DNA from 2 places in the Psychrobacillus sp. FSL H8-0484 genome. Region 2 is predicted to be linked to the other one. Evidence: riboswitches for the same ligand, from Rfam matches in the RefSeq annotation. Region 2 holds a riboswitch; the other holds the start of a gene.
The links. Region 2 has a riboswitch for lysine ahead of MHH81_RS15050 (Na+/H+ antiporter NhaC family protein). Riboswitches for the same ligand answer to the same signal wherever they lie in the genome.

Region 1 (7,630 bases), 1.0 Mb from region 2:
AACGCTTCATTATTTCTAATGAAAGTAAATGAAACACTGTTCCGTAACCCTTTCCTCGCTGTTCTGGAACTACACCAAAATAAAAGAGTCTTCCTTCATCTCTTGTTCCCTCTTCTATATGGGGAATACTAATACCTAGAGCTTGTTTACCATTCGAAAATATATAACAATGCTCACGCCATTTAGAACCAAGTTCATTTACAAAGGACTCCATAATTTGGTCAATAGAAAATAGTTTATTTTTGTTGGCGGAACCACTTCTACAAGATTCATATAACTCCGCGAAGGCTGAATCACTTAAATGGCTTTCTGAGAGTGTATCTACCTTAATTTCCATGGTAGGGTTAAATGTCTCCTCTAAATTTCTTGTATACTCTACAATAGAAGAAACTTTATTAAACCCACGTTTTAAGAGCCAGTCTTCGTTTTCTTCGTCCATTAGTAAGGACAAGTACCCTACCTTTTCTGCATTCCATTCATCTAAAAGAGTTGTAAAAGCAATTAAGTAATCTTCGTTGTTCTTCTTGACACCTTTTACTTGATCAACAAGCCAGTACTCTCGGTCTTTTTTTATCAGACTAAAAAGATTCACCTGTGTATCTCCTCATTTCCTGCATACAATGCGTGAGATAATACGACCATCAAAATATTTTACGTTATCTTAACGTGCGTTTTAAAAATTCTCTCGTTCGTTCTTGCGTCGGATTATTGAAGATTTGGTTTGGAGGCCCTTCTTCTGCAATTACGCCTTTATCCATAAATACCACACGATCTGAAACCTCTTTCGCAAACTCCATTTCATGTGTGACGATTAACATTGTAAGTCCTGATGCTGCTAGTTCTTTCATCACTTTTAGAACTTCTCCTACCATCTCTGGATCAAGGGCGGAAGTTGGTTCATCAAACAACATGACATCTGGTTCCATCGAGAGTGCTCGAGCAATCGCTACACGCTGCTTCTGACCACCAGATAATTGAGTTGGTCTCGCGTTCACGTATTGATCCATTCCAACAACTTTTAAATACTTTAACGCTATTTTTTCCGCTTCTTCTTTGGAACGTTTCAATACTTTGACTTGTCCCACGACACAATTACTTAGGACATTGTGATTATTAAACAAGTTAAATTGCTGAAAAACCATCCCTAGCTTAGTTCGATAAGCATGAATATCGTGCATGTTTTCTAGAATATTTTCTCCATTATAAATGATTTGACCACCACTTGGTTTTTCTAAAAGATTAACGCAACGAAGAAGAGTGGATTTACCAGATCCAGAGGAACCAATGATGCAAACAACTTCTCCTTTATTCACAGAGAAATCAATGTCTTTTAGCACTTCATGATTACCAAAGGATTTGCTTAAATGTTGTATATCGATTACTTTTTCCATTTGTTTTCCTCCTTCGCTATTAAATTCCCTCATTTTTTGGGGGAAGAGTTATTTGTGTAGGTTGACCAATCATACTGTAGTTAGTCGGACCTTCTAATTTTCTTTCAAAATATCGTAAAATTAATGTTACCGAAAAAGTCATGATGAAGTACAACATACATGCAACAAAAAATGGTTCAAAATACGTAAAGTTTATTCCTGCAATTGTTTTTGTTTGGAAATATAACTCCGTTACACCAATTACATTCAGTACGGACGTATCCTTAATATTAATAATAAATTGATTGCCGGTCGCTGGTAAAATATTTCGAATAACTTGTGGTAATACAACTTGTAGCATAGTTTGTAGATGATTCATACCAATTGCTTGAGCTGCTTCAAATTGCCCTTTTTCAATGGAAATTACACCACCACGAACGATTTCCGCCATGTAGGCACCTGTATTAATAGATACGATAACGATTGCTGCAACGGTTCGATCCATATCTATACCAAATGCTAAAGCAGACCCATAAAAAATGACCATCGCTTGCACGATCATTGGCGTTCCACGGAAAAACTCTATATATATGGAAAGAATTAAATTAACTATTTTCAAAAGAATTCGTTTTGCTTTTCTTTCAGGCACTGGTATTGTACGTATAACGCCTGCTAATAAACCGATAACAGCTCCTATTATCGTACCAATTATGGAGATTAAAAGTGTCATACCTGCTCCACGAAGGAACATTGGCCAGTTATTTACTATTATTGATAAAATCCACTCTAAGCTCATACTTTTCCTCCTTAAACATTAAAACCGACTGCAAATAGATGCAGCCGGTGTCGTGTCACTTCATCTTTATTCTGCCGCTGGTTGATTTTGAATAGCAGCATCCATAATCTCTTGTCTATCTTCCTCAGAGATTTTTGCTAAAATTTCATTTATTTTTTCAGTTAAATCGCTATTTTTCTTAAGTCCTACTGCAACCGCTGTTTCTTCCTCTGGTGCAACAAATCCGTCTGTAAATTCAACCATTGCAAACTTATCATTGGCTGAAGAAGCACTAATTCCTTCTGGGCGTTCGGATACGTATCCATCAATCACACCTGATTCTAGAGCAACTCGCATTGCAGGGAAATTATCCGATGCAGGTTGTTTCTTTACGCCTTCAATTTGATCAATCACACCATAATGAGATGTATTTAATTGTCCAGTTACCTTTGCACCACTAAAATCTTGGATAGAAGTAGCTCCTTCAAAAGGTCCACCTTTTTTTACTACCATTACAAAGTTAGATGTGTAGTAGTTCTCAGAGAAGTCGATTGTCTTTTTACGTTCTTCTGTCGGTGACATCCCAGCAATAATTGCATCAATCTTTCCAGAAGTTAATGATGGTACTAATCCGTCCCATTCTGTTTTTACAATTACTAATTCTTTTCCTAATCCATCTGCAATTCTTTTTGCAATCTCTACATCATATCCACCTGCATATTCTGAGTTACCATCAATTTTCACGCCCCCGTTAGAGTCGTTTAATTGCGTCCAGTTAAAAGGTGCATAGCCTGCTTCTAAACCTACTGTAAATGTATTGTCCTTATCTGTAGCTGATGAAGATCCACTGTTTTCCTTTTTGTCTGATCCACATGCTGCTAATACCAAAATTACGGTAAGAAATATTGATAATAATAATAGTTTGTTTTTCATTTCTATTACTCTCCTTTTATTTTCAGTCTATGCGTATGAAATCTAAAAAAGGACAACTTGTACAAAAAAAGACCTGAGATGAACTCAGGTCGCAATATGTATAGTTGCCCTAAATCCTCTACTTTTCCCAAATGAGATAGCACACCATTATAAACCGGGAAGATTATAACGGCAGTCCTGCAGTTCTTAACTACAGACCCAGCAAGTAATACGGAGAAATATTACAAACTTCGGCGACATTCCCTTCTCTTTAGCATCATAGCTTCTCAAACTCCACTAAAGACTGTTAAATATCGCGCCTCTACCTCACCTATACTAAGTGAGGTCATATTCAATTATTGTTCATAGTTTACAATATCAATTTCTTTCTGTCAATCTATCTAGATTAAACACTTCTCTGACCGAGTATGATAAAGGACTCAATCCCTCAGCAAATCCATATATATAAAAGTATACTTCATTTTTTAATGGATTAAGTTATTTCAAAGAATTCGGTTATGCCAGTGTATTATCGACTGATTAAATCCTGTTGATTTATTCATAAAAATTGTTATTCGAAGGAGAACTGCGTTGAAAAAAATCTGGTTTTTAGGTTTTGGTTTTTTTAGCATAAGTTTAGGATGGTCATTGTATAACGGCTTTGTTCCATTCTTTCTAGATAATTATATTACAAGTACTGCATTAATTGGTTTTCTGATGACAATTGATAATTACTTTGCCCTTTTTTTACAGCCATATATCGGAAACCGCAGTGATCGAACGAGTACACGTTTCGGTCGACGTATGCCCTATTTGCTTATTGGTCTCCCCATTACCGCTTTATTCTATGGTCTTATTCCTTTTCATACTAGTTTACTTACGTTAATCATTTTTATGGTTTGTATGAATTTATCTATGGCCATTTTCCGTTCCCCAACAATATCCTTAATGCCAGATATTACCCCTGAACCAGAACGTACAAAAGCAAATGGAGTTATTAATTTCATGGGTGGGTGCGGCGGCATATTAGCGTTTAGTGCTGGTTCATTCTTATTCAGTATGGAAGAATCGTTACCATTCTTAGTGGTTTCAATTATTTTCTTAGTAGCTTTAGTAGTTGTTTTTAAAAATATTAAGGAAAACCAAGATGCTATTCCTTTTCCCATCTCGACCACACCAAAAATCAACTATAAAGTAGAATTAAATACTCCTACCGTTTTCTTGTTAGCTGCAATCTTTTTTTGGTTTATGGCTATACAGGGAATGGAGGCTTTATTTACTTTATATGGAGTAAACGAGCTTGGATTATCCAAAGGTGCTTCTGCATTTTCATTAGCTTTTTTTTCATTAAGTTTTGTGCTTTCCGCCATACCAAGCGGGCTATTAGGTGCAAATTTTGGAAAGAAAAAAGTAATATTAATTGGGATCATCGGTTTATTCTTCGTTTTCTTTCTATTAAATTGGGTAGAATCTGTCTTTTCGTTACGCGCAATTCTATTAGCTGGTGGAATGTTTTGGGCTTGTATAAATATCAATTCCTATCCTTATATTATTTCTCTTGGGAGTGAACACAGTTTTGGAACACGAACTGGCCTATATTATTTAGTTTCTTCATTAGCGGCCATCATTTCCCCACCGGCTCTCGGGTTTTTAATTGATTTATTTGGCTTTGGAATATTATTTAATGCTACTGCAGGGAGTATGCTTTTTGCATTAGTCTGCATGCTGAAGGTCAAAACTACCTCCACTTCCACTGAATCTATTCTTCCACCCAATGTATAAATGACACAATAAAACCGGCCACCCAATGGATAGTAGCCGGTTTTTCATGTTTTATTTGGTTTTATGCTATTTCGTCTAAAGAAGCATAGTACGCTTCTTGTTTTTCTTTATCAAATCTACCTTCCCACTTAGCCATTACAACTGTAGCCAATGCATTACCTACTACATTTACTACGGTACGAGCCATATCAAGAAGTCTGTCAATACCAGCGATGAATGCAAGACCTTCAACTGGAATACCTACAGTTCCTAAAGTAGCTAATAGGACAACGAACGAAACTCCTGGTACACCAGCAATTCCCTTAGAAGTCACCATTAATACTACAACTAAAGTAATTTGCTCCATAATACTTAAATCAATCCCATACATCTGTGCAATAAAAATTGCCGCAATAGCCTGGTATAGTGTTGACCCATCCAGATTAAAAGAATAGCCAGTCGGGATAACAAAAGAAACAATGTCTTTTGGTGATCCAAATTTCTCCATCTTCTCCATTACTTTTGGCAATACAGTTTCTGAACTTGAAGTCGAATATGCTAATAGTAATTCATCTTTTAATACTTTAATAAGATGGAAAATATTAATGCCAACTAGTTTAGCAATTCCACCTAATACAACAATAATGAAAAATATCATTGCAAGGTAGACTAATGCCATTAACTTACCTAGAGGTACTAACGATTCTAGACCAAATTTTGACACGGTAACGCCAATCAAAGCAAATACACCGAATGGAGCAAATTTCATAATAAGATTTGTCACCCAAAACATCGCGTCTGCTGTACCTTGGAAGAAGGCAAGTACTGGTTTACCTTTTTCACCAATTGCAGCAATACCTAGCCCAAATAGTACAGAAAAGAAGATAATGGCTAGCATATTTCCTTCTGCCATTGCCTGGACAACATTACTTGGAACAGCATTTACAATTACATCTGCAAAACCATGGTTTTGTACTTCTTCAGACGTTTCTACATATTGATGAATATCCGTTTTAGAAAGGGTAGACATGTCTACACCTACCCCAGGTTGGAAGATATTCGCCGCTAGTAACCCGACAAGAATAGCAATAGTAGTAACAACTTCAAAGTATAAAAGAGTTTTTCCACCCAGTTTACCTAACTGCTTTATATCGCCAGTCCCTGCAACCCCTAAAATCAAAGTAGAAACTATAATTGGGACTACAATCATTTTGATCATATTTATAAAAATTGTACCTATCGGTTGTAAATAGGTTTCCACTGCAGGATTTCCGAAAAAGATTGCTCCCACAACAACTCCTAGTACTAACCCGACTAGAATTTGATAGGCCAATGAAAATTTAAATTTTTTCTTCATCAATAAGTCACCCCTTTTTAATATTGAAAACGCTTTCTAACATCCAGAAGAGCTTTTATAACATTTTAAAGGAGACTTACATAATCCGACAAAATCCGACATTTTATTAAATTAATCATTTTACAATTTGAAATTATTTAGTTTTGTTTATATTTTTCTAAAACCTCTAAATACAGTACTTGTAGAAATTTCTTATTGTTAATCTTTACATTTAAAAGCTTCTTTTGACCTGCTTGAATATGAAACATTTGAGTTCTTATTTCTTGAAAATCAAAATATCTTGGACCATAATGTTCAAACTCAGGGTTTGTGTAATCAATGGCACCTAAGGAAGCTATATTATTAACTGCTAGTGAGATCGTTCGACGTAATCGTTGCTCTATTGCTTTACTTTCTTTTTTTATATCTGCTTCACTGAAGGCATATTTTTTTGCAATTGCTCTGTATAAATCTTTTAATGGTGGCAATTGAGTATCATGTTCATCTTGATTGATCAGATATTGGATAATAGCAATAATATCATTACTACCCACTTCACCTATAATTCCCATATCACTTAATATGGGTTGAACAATCTCTTTTATGCTTTGTTTTCTAAAAGTTGTTTTAGCAGGATCAATCTTTGCTAAGGACTCTCTAATTGCTAATAAAGAATCCTTTAGTCGTATTTGTTCCGTTGTTTTTTTTAAAATACTTTGAACCTCAACCCGATTAATTGGCTTATGTATAAAAAATTCAATGCCTTTTTCATAAGCTTCCCCGACCATTTCTTTATTTACAATTTGTGATATCATAATAAATTTACCTTGATATCTTTGTTTAATTAACTCTTCTATCGTTTCCATACCATCTAGCTCCGGCATTAACAAATCTATTAAGACAACATCTGGGTCCATTGTAAGGATAGGCGTAATACTCTTTACTCCACTTTCTGCTTCCCCTATTACTAAACCGAGCTCTCCTTCTTCTATTATCCTTTTCAGCATCGTTCTGCTCGCTGTATCATCATCTACAATAAAGTAACGCAGTATTTTTCCACTCACTTTCTTATATGGTTGGTTGGAATATGAATACGAAAAACTGTTCCTTGCTTACAAGGTTCAATTTCTATTTTACCTGCTAACGTATGAATGATCTCTTTTACATGAGAGAGGCCAATGCCCGTTGCAGCTACTCCTTTTTCATTAAATTTTGTCGTATAGCCCGGTTCAAAAACAATCGATATATCTTCTTTCGTAATACCTATTCCAGAATCTTTTATGATGAACAACGTATTGACCGATTCTTCATAAACATCGATTTCAATTTTCCCTTTTTGTATAATAGCTTCTACCGCATTGGCAGTTATATTATTCAATAAAGCTAAAAGTGGGATTTGTTGATCTGTTTCAAAATCTACAGACATAGAAAGTTGAAAGGAAATATCTTTCTTCAATAGTTCACTATATTTTTCAT
Region 2 (7,630 bases):
TATTACAGGTCATTTACGAGGAGAATTTCCGTTTAATTCGCAAGAGGAAATGTTCGAGCTATACCGACAGTCTATTATCCCTTTTCAAAAGGCTGGAAAACTTTCGATGATATTAGTTCAATTTCCTCCATGGTTTCAATGTGAGAAGGAAAACGTCGCTTATATTCGAAAAGTTAGAGAAGAACTAAAGGACTTTGAGGTGGCCATTGAGTTTCGCCATCAGTCTTGGTATGCACAAGAGTATAGAAAATCTACCCTTCAATTTTTAAAAGAAAACTCTTTTCACCATAGTGTTTGTGATGAACCACAGGTCGGAGATGGGAGTATCCCATTAGTGCCAGTCGCTACCTCTAGTAAAGTACTTGTTCGTTTACACGGAAGAAATACATACGGTTGGCTTAATCCAGGTAATAACGAAAAATGGAGAGAAGTTCGATATTTATATGACTATAATAAGGAAGAGTTAACATATATCCAAAACGTTTGTGAGCAATTACAGATGCAAGCAAAGGAAGTTATCGTATTATTTAATAATAATTCCGGTGGGCATGCGGCAAAGAATGCAAAAACATTTCAGCAAATGCTTGGAATTGAGTTTAATGGATTAGCACCAAAACAATTAGATCTATTCGAAGGAGGATTGTAAAATGGAATGGTTTTTATTAGCAGTAAGTGGACTTTTTTCTGGTATTATTGGAGCTTTAGTGGGTCTTGGCGGAGGCGTTATCTTAGTACCAGCAGTACTATTATTTGGTACTACTCTCGATTTAATTCCTAATATTACTCCACAAAGTGTGGTAGGATTATCTGTCGTAATGATGATCTTTACTGGACTCTCTTCTACCCTTTCTTATATGAAAACGAAAACAGTCGATTTCAAAAGTGGAGGTATTTTCTTTATTGGAAGTATACCTGGAACAATTTTAGGTGCTTGGGTGAATAAAGGATTAGACTTACCTTCCTTTAATTTATACTTTGGTATTTTACTTGTAATCTTATCTATGCTATTGCTTGTTCGTAATTATTTGAAGCCAGTCCATTGGTTTGTCGAGAATGGCAAGAAAAGAACATTCAAAGATGAGAATGGTACATATGTATATGGGTATCCTGTTTGGTTTGCACTTATATTAACATTTGCAGTTGGTTTTGCATCTGGGTTATTTGGTATTGGTGGAGGTTCGATTATCGTACCAGCAATGATTTTATTATTCCTATTTCCACCACACGTTGCAATTGGGACGTCAATGTTCATGGTGTTCCTTTCGTCGATCGTCAATTCAGTAACGCATATTTCGTTAGGAAATGTCCCTTGGTTATACACAATTCCAGTTATTCCAGCTGCTTATATTGGAGCAAAAATTGGAGCAAGATTAAACAAAAAGTTAAACTCAGAAACACTTGTTTTGGCACTTCGTATTGTACTGCTATTACTTGGTATACGCTCTATTATCGCTGGATTATTATAACTTTATTCAGGAATACGTCCAAACGTCTACTGTAGGCCTTTGTGAATATATATATAAATAAAGAGGTGGGTGGAGAATGAGAGAGACAATACATATTTATCATACGAATGACTTGCATAGTCATTTAGGAAACTGGCCTACAATTCATCAATTTCTCTCAGAACGCCGAAAAAATCATGGACCAACTGATTCCTATCTTACGCTAGATATCGGGGACCATATAGATAGATCGAATATTTATACTGAAGGCACTCTTGGAAAAGGGAATGTCCAACTACTAAATGATGCGCAATACGATTACGTAACGATTGGTAACAATGAAGGTATAACGCTGAGTCATGAGGAGCTGGACACTTTATATTCCGATGCTAAGTTTGAAGTCATCGTGTCCAATTTTACTGACTTAAAAGGAAATATTCCCTCTTGGGTACTTCCATATAAAATTCATACCACCCCCTCAGGAATTAAAATTGGTCTTGTCGCTGCAACCGCTGATTTTGGAGAGTATTATGAAAAATTAGGTTGGTCAATCCAAAATCCAATGGATCGCTTGAAGGAAGTTTGTAAGGAAATCGGAACTAGCGTAGATATATTAATTTGTATGTCTCATTTAGGCATTTCTCTGGATGAAACAATGTCCGTAGAAATACCTGAAATAGATCTTATTTTAGGTTCTCATACTCATCATATCTTTGAGGAAGGGAAAGTAATAGCGAATACATTACAAGCTGCTACGGGCAAATTTGGTATGTACGTGGGGCATGTGACGATAGAATATGACCTAGACAGTAAAAAAATTGTTTCTAGGCAAGCGACCTTGTATTCTACGGAAAATTTACCGGTTCCTAAAGAGGCAGAACTTCAGTTAGAAAAATGGAAGGAAATAGGGAATCAAAAACTTTCCACTATTGTATTTGAAAATCGCTCTCTATTAGCAAAGGAATGGTTTAGTGGCTCTGACTTATCCAGTTTTTTTGGAAAGGCGTTAATTACTTTTACTAATGCTGACTGTGCTATGTTTCCCGCAGGTATCTTTTTAACGGATCTACCGAAAGGTCCTATTACGGCTAGTGATTTACATGGTTGTTTACCACATCCGATTAATCCGTGTGTGATTACATTGACCGGATCAGAATTACTAGAAATTATAGAGACCTCTAAAAATGAAAAATGGCCGAGTCTAGAAGTAAAAGGACTTGGTTTCCGTGGGAAATATTTAGGTTCCATGCTGTATGAACAACTTATAGAAAATGAATTCGGTGACCTTTTTATTAAGGATGAATTGTTAAATCTCGATAACATATATACACTAGCTACGCTAGATATGTTTACATTTGGCTATTTCTTTCCTACGTTAAAGTTTGCTAATAAGCAATATTTTATGCCAGAGATGATTCGTGATGTTGTAAAATGGTATGGAAAAATAGAAGAACGTATATATTTGTCATGAAAATCCCTCCGTTTACATATTGTAACTAGGGGGATTTTTTGTTGTTCTATCGAAAAAAGAAGCGTTTCTCCATATTAACTACTCAGCGAAAATTAGCGATTTTTCTTGCATGCTTCATCCTATCGGTTGCGGGAGTTTTTTATTATGTGAATGCACAACTAACTCCAACCTATCTTCGATATGCGGAAGTCCAAACGAATAAAATTGCGTCCATGGTTATTAGTAAAGCCATTAATTCGAGAACGGCTAACGTATTAGATGTAAATGATATTATTGAAGAAGTGCCATCCGATAGTGCAAATATGGTCACAACGAAATTTAATACAGAGATCATTAATCGTGTTCTATCCGATACAAATAGTTTAGTACAATCGCATTTAGAGCAAGCTGAGCAAGGAAATTTATCGAGTTTGCCTTATTTAGATGACATCGAATATGACAAGCAAACGATGGAGGATCAAGGGGGAGTTGTATTTTTCGTGCCGATGGGGCAGGCAACGAATATTCCACTCATTGGTAACTTAGGTCCTAAAATTCCGATTCGGTTTCATGTAATCGGAAATGTCCAATCAAATGTAGTGCCAACCATTCAGGAATTTGGTATTAATAATGCGTATGTAGAGGTCAGTATCCATATAAAAGTAAATGTCCAAATTATCGTTCCATTGGCAAGCAAAATGAGTGTCGTAGAGCAAAATATTCCGGTTGCAATGGGATTAGTGCAAGGGCAAGTGCCTTATATTTACACGAAAGGTGAAGGGAACTCTCCATCTGTAGAAGTGCCTTTACCGTTGCCAGAAAAATAAAAAATATTAAGATGCATAGAAATTACTGATACTATAATGTAAATGAATAAAATAGGTAGAGGCTGCAGAGCTTAAAAGTACTATACGGTAGGATGACACCGAGGATCGTATACGAAAGGAAGTTTTGCCGAAATTAGATATGGTTGGTCAAACAATATTTAGTTGGGGTTATTTTGAATAAAAATAACACTGTCATTTATATGATTTATATAAATGGGGAGCTACAAAAATATGGATAAAAGTTTTAATACTTAAATTCAATAGTAGAAGCCAACCTATAATAATTAGGGTGGCTTTTTTTATTTTGAGGAGGAGCAGGTTTTGGAGAATACAATTTTTTCTTTAGTACCACCATTATTAGCAATTATTATGGTTTTAGTCACAAAAAGGGTTTTATTATCATTAGGAGCTGGGATTGTTTCCGCTGCATTACTTGTAGAGAGTTTTGCTCCTGTAGATTCTTTAACACTCTTATGGGAATCTTTTAAAACTTCTTTTTGGGATGAAGGGTTAAATACGCATAATATTTATATATTACTCTTTATATTGTTATTAGGCGTTGTGACAGCATTTGTTAGTTTGTCTGGTGGGAGTGAGGCATTTGCTGCATGGGCGGTTAAAAGAATTAAGACAAGACGGGGTTCAAAGCTACTTACTGTATTTTTAGGAATCATCATATTTGTAGATGATTATTTTAATGCACTAGCAGTTGGACAAATAGCAAGACCTATTACCGATTCACATAGAGTATCACGTGCAAAGCTGGCTTATTTTATCGATTCTACTTCTGCACCAGTTTGCGTGATATCACCAGTTTCCAGCTGGGGTGCTTTTTTAATTTCACAGCTAGGGGTTATTTTTACGACACACGCAATAACTGAGTATACACCCTTACAAGCATTTATGTTAATGGCGCCAATGAATTTTTATGTAATTGCAACTCTATCCATTGTATTTTTTATTGCATGGACAGACTTTGATATATTAGATATGAAAAAACATGAAAAAAGAGCGTTAGAAACAGGTCAACTATTCGATATGGAGAAAACAAATCCAGGGGATCTTCAAGGGGATTTCCCGGAAAATAATTATGGTAAAGTAATTGACCTAGTACTGCCTATCATTTCATTAGTTGTTGTAACACTATTAGCCATGTTTTGGACAGGCTACAACCTGTCTGGAAGAGAATTTAATCTACTGGTGATTTTTGAAAATATGAATGTTCCATTTTCTCTACTTATCGGAGGATTAACAGCAAGTACTTTATCTATATTATTGTATTTACGTCAGTTTAAAACAAATCCGGGTGCAAACATTAGCAACGTATGGAAAGCTCTAGTCACAGGTGTTAACTCTATGCTACCGGCAATCTTTATACTCGTATTTGCGTGGGCTTTGTCATTTTTAATCAATGAATTAGAAACAGGTGCGTTTTTAGCTAAATTGGTAACGGAAAACAATATCCCAGTTGGGGTCATTCCTTTCCTATTATTTGTCTTAACAGCGTTTATGGCATTTGCAACAGGTTCGTCATGGGGGTCTTTCGGGATTTTATTACCAATTGGAGCAAGTATTATAATGGCCATAGAACCCGAGTTATTATTACCAGTTCTTGCGGCTGTATTGGCTGGAGCAGTTTTTGGAGACCATTGCTCTCCTATCTCAGATACTACGATTATGTCAGCAACTGGAGCAGGGGTAAATGTAATTGACCACGTTACAACACAATTACCATACGCCATTATTAGCGCCGTAATTGCTGGAATTGGTTATTTAGTTTTAGGATTGACAGGGTCGGTAATGATTGGTTTTATATCAGTTGTAGTTATGATTATACTATTATTTACTGCTTGGAGAATTAGAGGTAAAAAAGCCAATTAATACATGTTACTTAGAAACCTCTCAATACTTATTTATACTAGGTAAATATAGATTCAGAAGGTTGTTTGAATTCTCATAATATGTTACATTGACAACAGTAAAGTTAGTTTATTTGGAATGGGGTCGAGAGTAGTGACATCGTGCAAACCAACAAAAACTGAGCATGAGCGCAAGCCTGATTGGTTAAAAATAAAATTAAATACAAATGAAGACTACAAGGGTCTAAAAAAATTAATGCGTGAAAATAATTTACATACAGTATGTGAAGAAGCGAGATGTCCAAATATCCATGAATGTTGGGGTTCGCGAAGAACAGCAACATTTATGATATTAGGAGCAGTTTGTACACGTGCATGTCGTTTTTGTGCAGTGAAAACTGGGCTACCAACTGAGCTAGATCTAGCAGAACCAGAACGTGTTGCAGATTCAGTAGTTATTATGAATTTAAAACATGTAGTTGTTACTGCGGTAGCTCGTGATGATTTAAAAGACGGTGGCTCGGAAGTATTTGCGGAAACAATACGTGCAATCCGCCGTAAAAATCCATTCACAACAATTGAAGTTTTACCTTCGGATATGGGTGGAATCGAGCAAAACATCCAAAATATTATGGATGCCAAACCGGATATTCTAAATCACAATATTGAAACCGTACGTCGTTTAACGCCGAGAGTTCGTGCAAGAGCAAAATATGACCGTTCGCTTGAATTACTTCGTCGTGCAAAAGAAATGCAACCAAGTATTCCAACTAAATCATCACTGATGTTAGGTTTAGGGGAAACGCATGAAGAAATTGTAGAAGTAATGGATGATTTACGTGCAAATAACGTGGACATCATGACAATTGGTCAGTATTTACAACCAACTAAAAAGCATTTACCTGTTCTAAAATATTACTCACCCGCTGAGTTTGGTGAGTTACGTAAGATTGCAATGAGTAAAGGATTCTCGCATTGTGAAGCTGGTCCTCTTGTAAGAAGTAGTTATCACGCAGATGAACAAGTGAATGCTGCTGCGAAACAAAGACAAGCACAAGGTGAAGAACTACTAGCTACTCAAAATATCTAATGGGTGGTGATTAAATGATAGTTGTGGAAGGTTTTACTTATGAAGTTTTAGAAGATTACCGAGATGCATTTAAAGAAGATGCTTTTTTGGATCGGTATAGCGAAATCTTAACGAAGTATGACTATATTATGGGTGACTGGGGATATGGACAGCTTCGTTTAAAAGGATTTTTCGAGGATCGTAACCATAAAGCAACTTTTGATACGAAAATAAGTACCATGAAAGATTATTTGTATGAGTATTGTAATTTTGGCTGTGCTTATTTTATTCTCAAAAAAACAGGAGTTGCCCCAAAAGTGGCTCCACTAGAAATTAATGAAAACCTTGAGCAAGATCATTCGTGATCATAGCTCAAGGTTTTTTTAGTTTAGCTCGAGTGACAAGTGTTTACCATTTGTTACTAATCTTAGCTGAGTAATTCTCTTAAGTAGTCTCTTAGTTCTTCTGCTTCTTCTTCTGTTCTATTATATACATGTTCGAGATAGCCTGGTTCCTCTAAATCGTCTGAACCTAAAATAGCTGCTCGACCATATTGAATATCCATAACAAGCACTTTCCCAAAAAAACGAGAGCTTTGTAAAATTGCTAAATCATATCGTTGAGAATCTCCTGTAAATCCAACAAATCTTGTTTTAGTATCTTCTACATCATCGTATAAAAAAAATCGTTCCACCCGGCAACACTCCTTCCTACCTATGAATTATGGTACTATAGAATAGAGGTATATATCAACTGAAGAAGAATTAGGAGGCTTTTCAATGTATTTTGTGGATCGAAAAAAAATTGCAATGACTTTAGCACATATGAAAGAATTGCTTGTCTTAATAGACCAAAAAACAGATTGGCATGCAGATGAAATATCAAAATTAGCGTTCGAACGAGTTGGCCAAAATATGATTGAATCGATTATTGATGTAGGGAATTCGATGATTGATGGTTTTATCATGAGGGATCCTGGT

Region 1: it holds a riboswitch for lysine, as region 2 does, so the genes downstream of both, MHH81_RS20215 (transporter substrate-binding domain-containing protein) here and MHH81_RS15050 (Na+/H+ antiporter NhaC family protein) in region 2, are expected to answer to the same signal.

Annotation. Positions count from the first base shown of each region.
Region 1 covers NZ_JBBOSZ010000001.1:4,082,831-4,090,460, forward strand. The annotation lists gene MHH81_RS20200 (GNAT family N-acetyltransferase) at 1-592, opposite strand, end outside; gene MHH81_RS20205 (amino acid ABC transporter ATP-binding protein) at 657-1,391, opposite strand; gene MHH81_RS20210 (amino acid ABC transporter permease) at 1,411-2,166, opposite strand; gene MHH81_RS20215 (transporter substrate-binding domain-containing protein) at 2,233-3,078, opposite strand; lysine riboswitch at 3,208-3,390, opposite strand; gene MHH81_RS20220 (SLC45 family MFS transporter) at 3,649-4,839, shown strand; gene MHH81_RS20225 (cation:dicarboxylate symporter family transporter) at 4,901-6,175, opposite strand; gene MHH81_RS20230 (response regulator) at 6,313-7,203, opposite strand; gene MHH81_RS20235 (sensor histidine kinase) at 7,215-7,630, opposite strand, start outside.
Region 2 covers NZ_JBBOSZ010000001.1:3,072,370-3,079,999, reverse strand. The annotation lists gene MHH81_RS15070 (DUF72 domain-containing protein) at 1-646, shown strand, start outside; gene MHH81_RS15065 (sulfite exporter TauE/SafE family protein) at 648-1,466, shown strand; gene MHH81_RS15060 (bifunctional metallophosphatase/5'-nucleotidase) at 1,543-2,916, shown strand; gene yunB (sporulation protein YunB) at 2,958-3,722, shown strand; lysine riboswitch at 3,771-3,954, shown strand; gene MHH81_RS15050 (Na+/H+ antiporter NhaC family protein) at 4,044-5,603, shown strand; gene lipA (lipoyl synthase) at 5,736-6,671, shown strand; gene MHH81_RS15040 (YutD family protein) at 6,686-7,015, shown strand; gene MHH81_RS15035 (DUF3055 domain-containing protein) at 7,078-7,344, opposite strand; gene MHH81_RS15030 (DUF86 domain-containing protein) at 7,430-7,630, shown strand, end outside.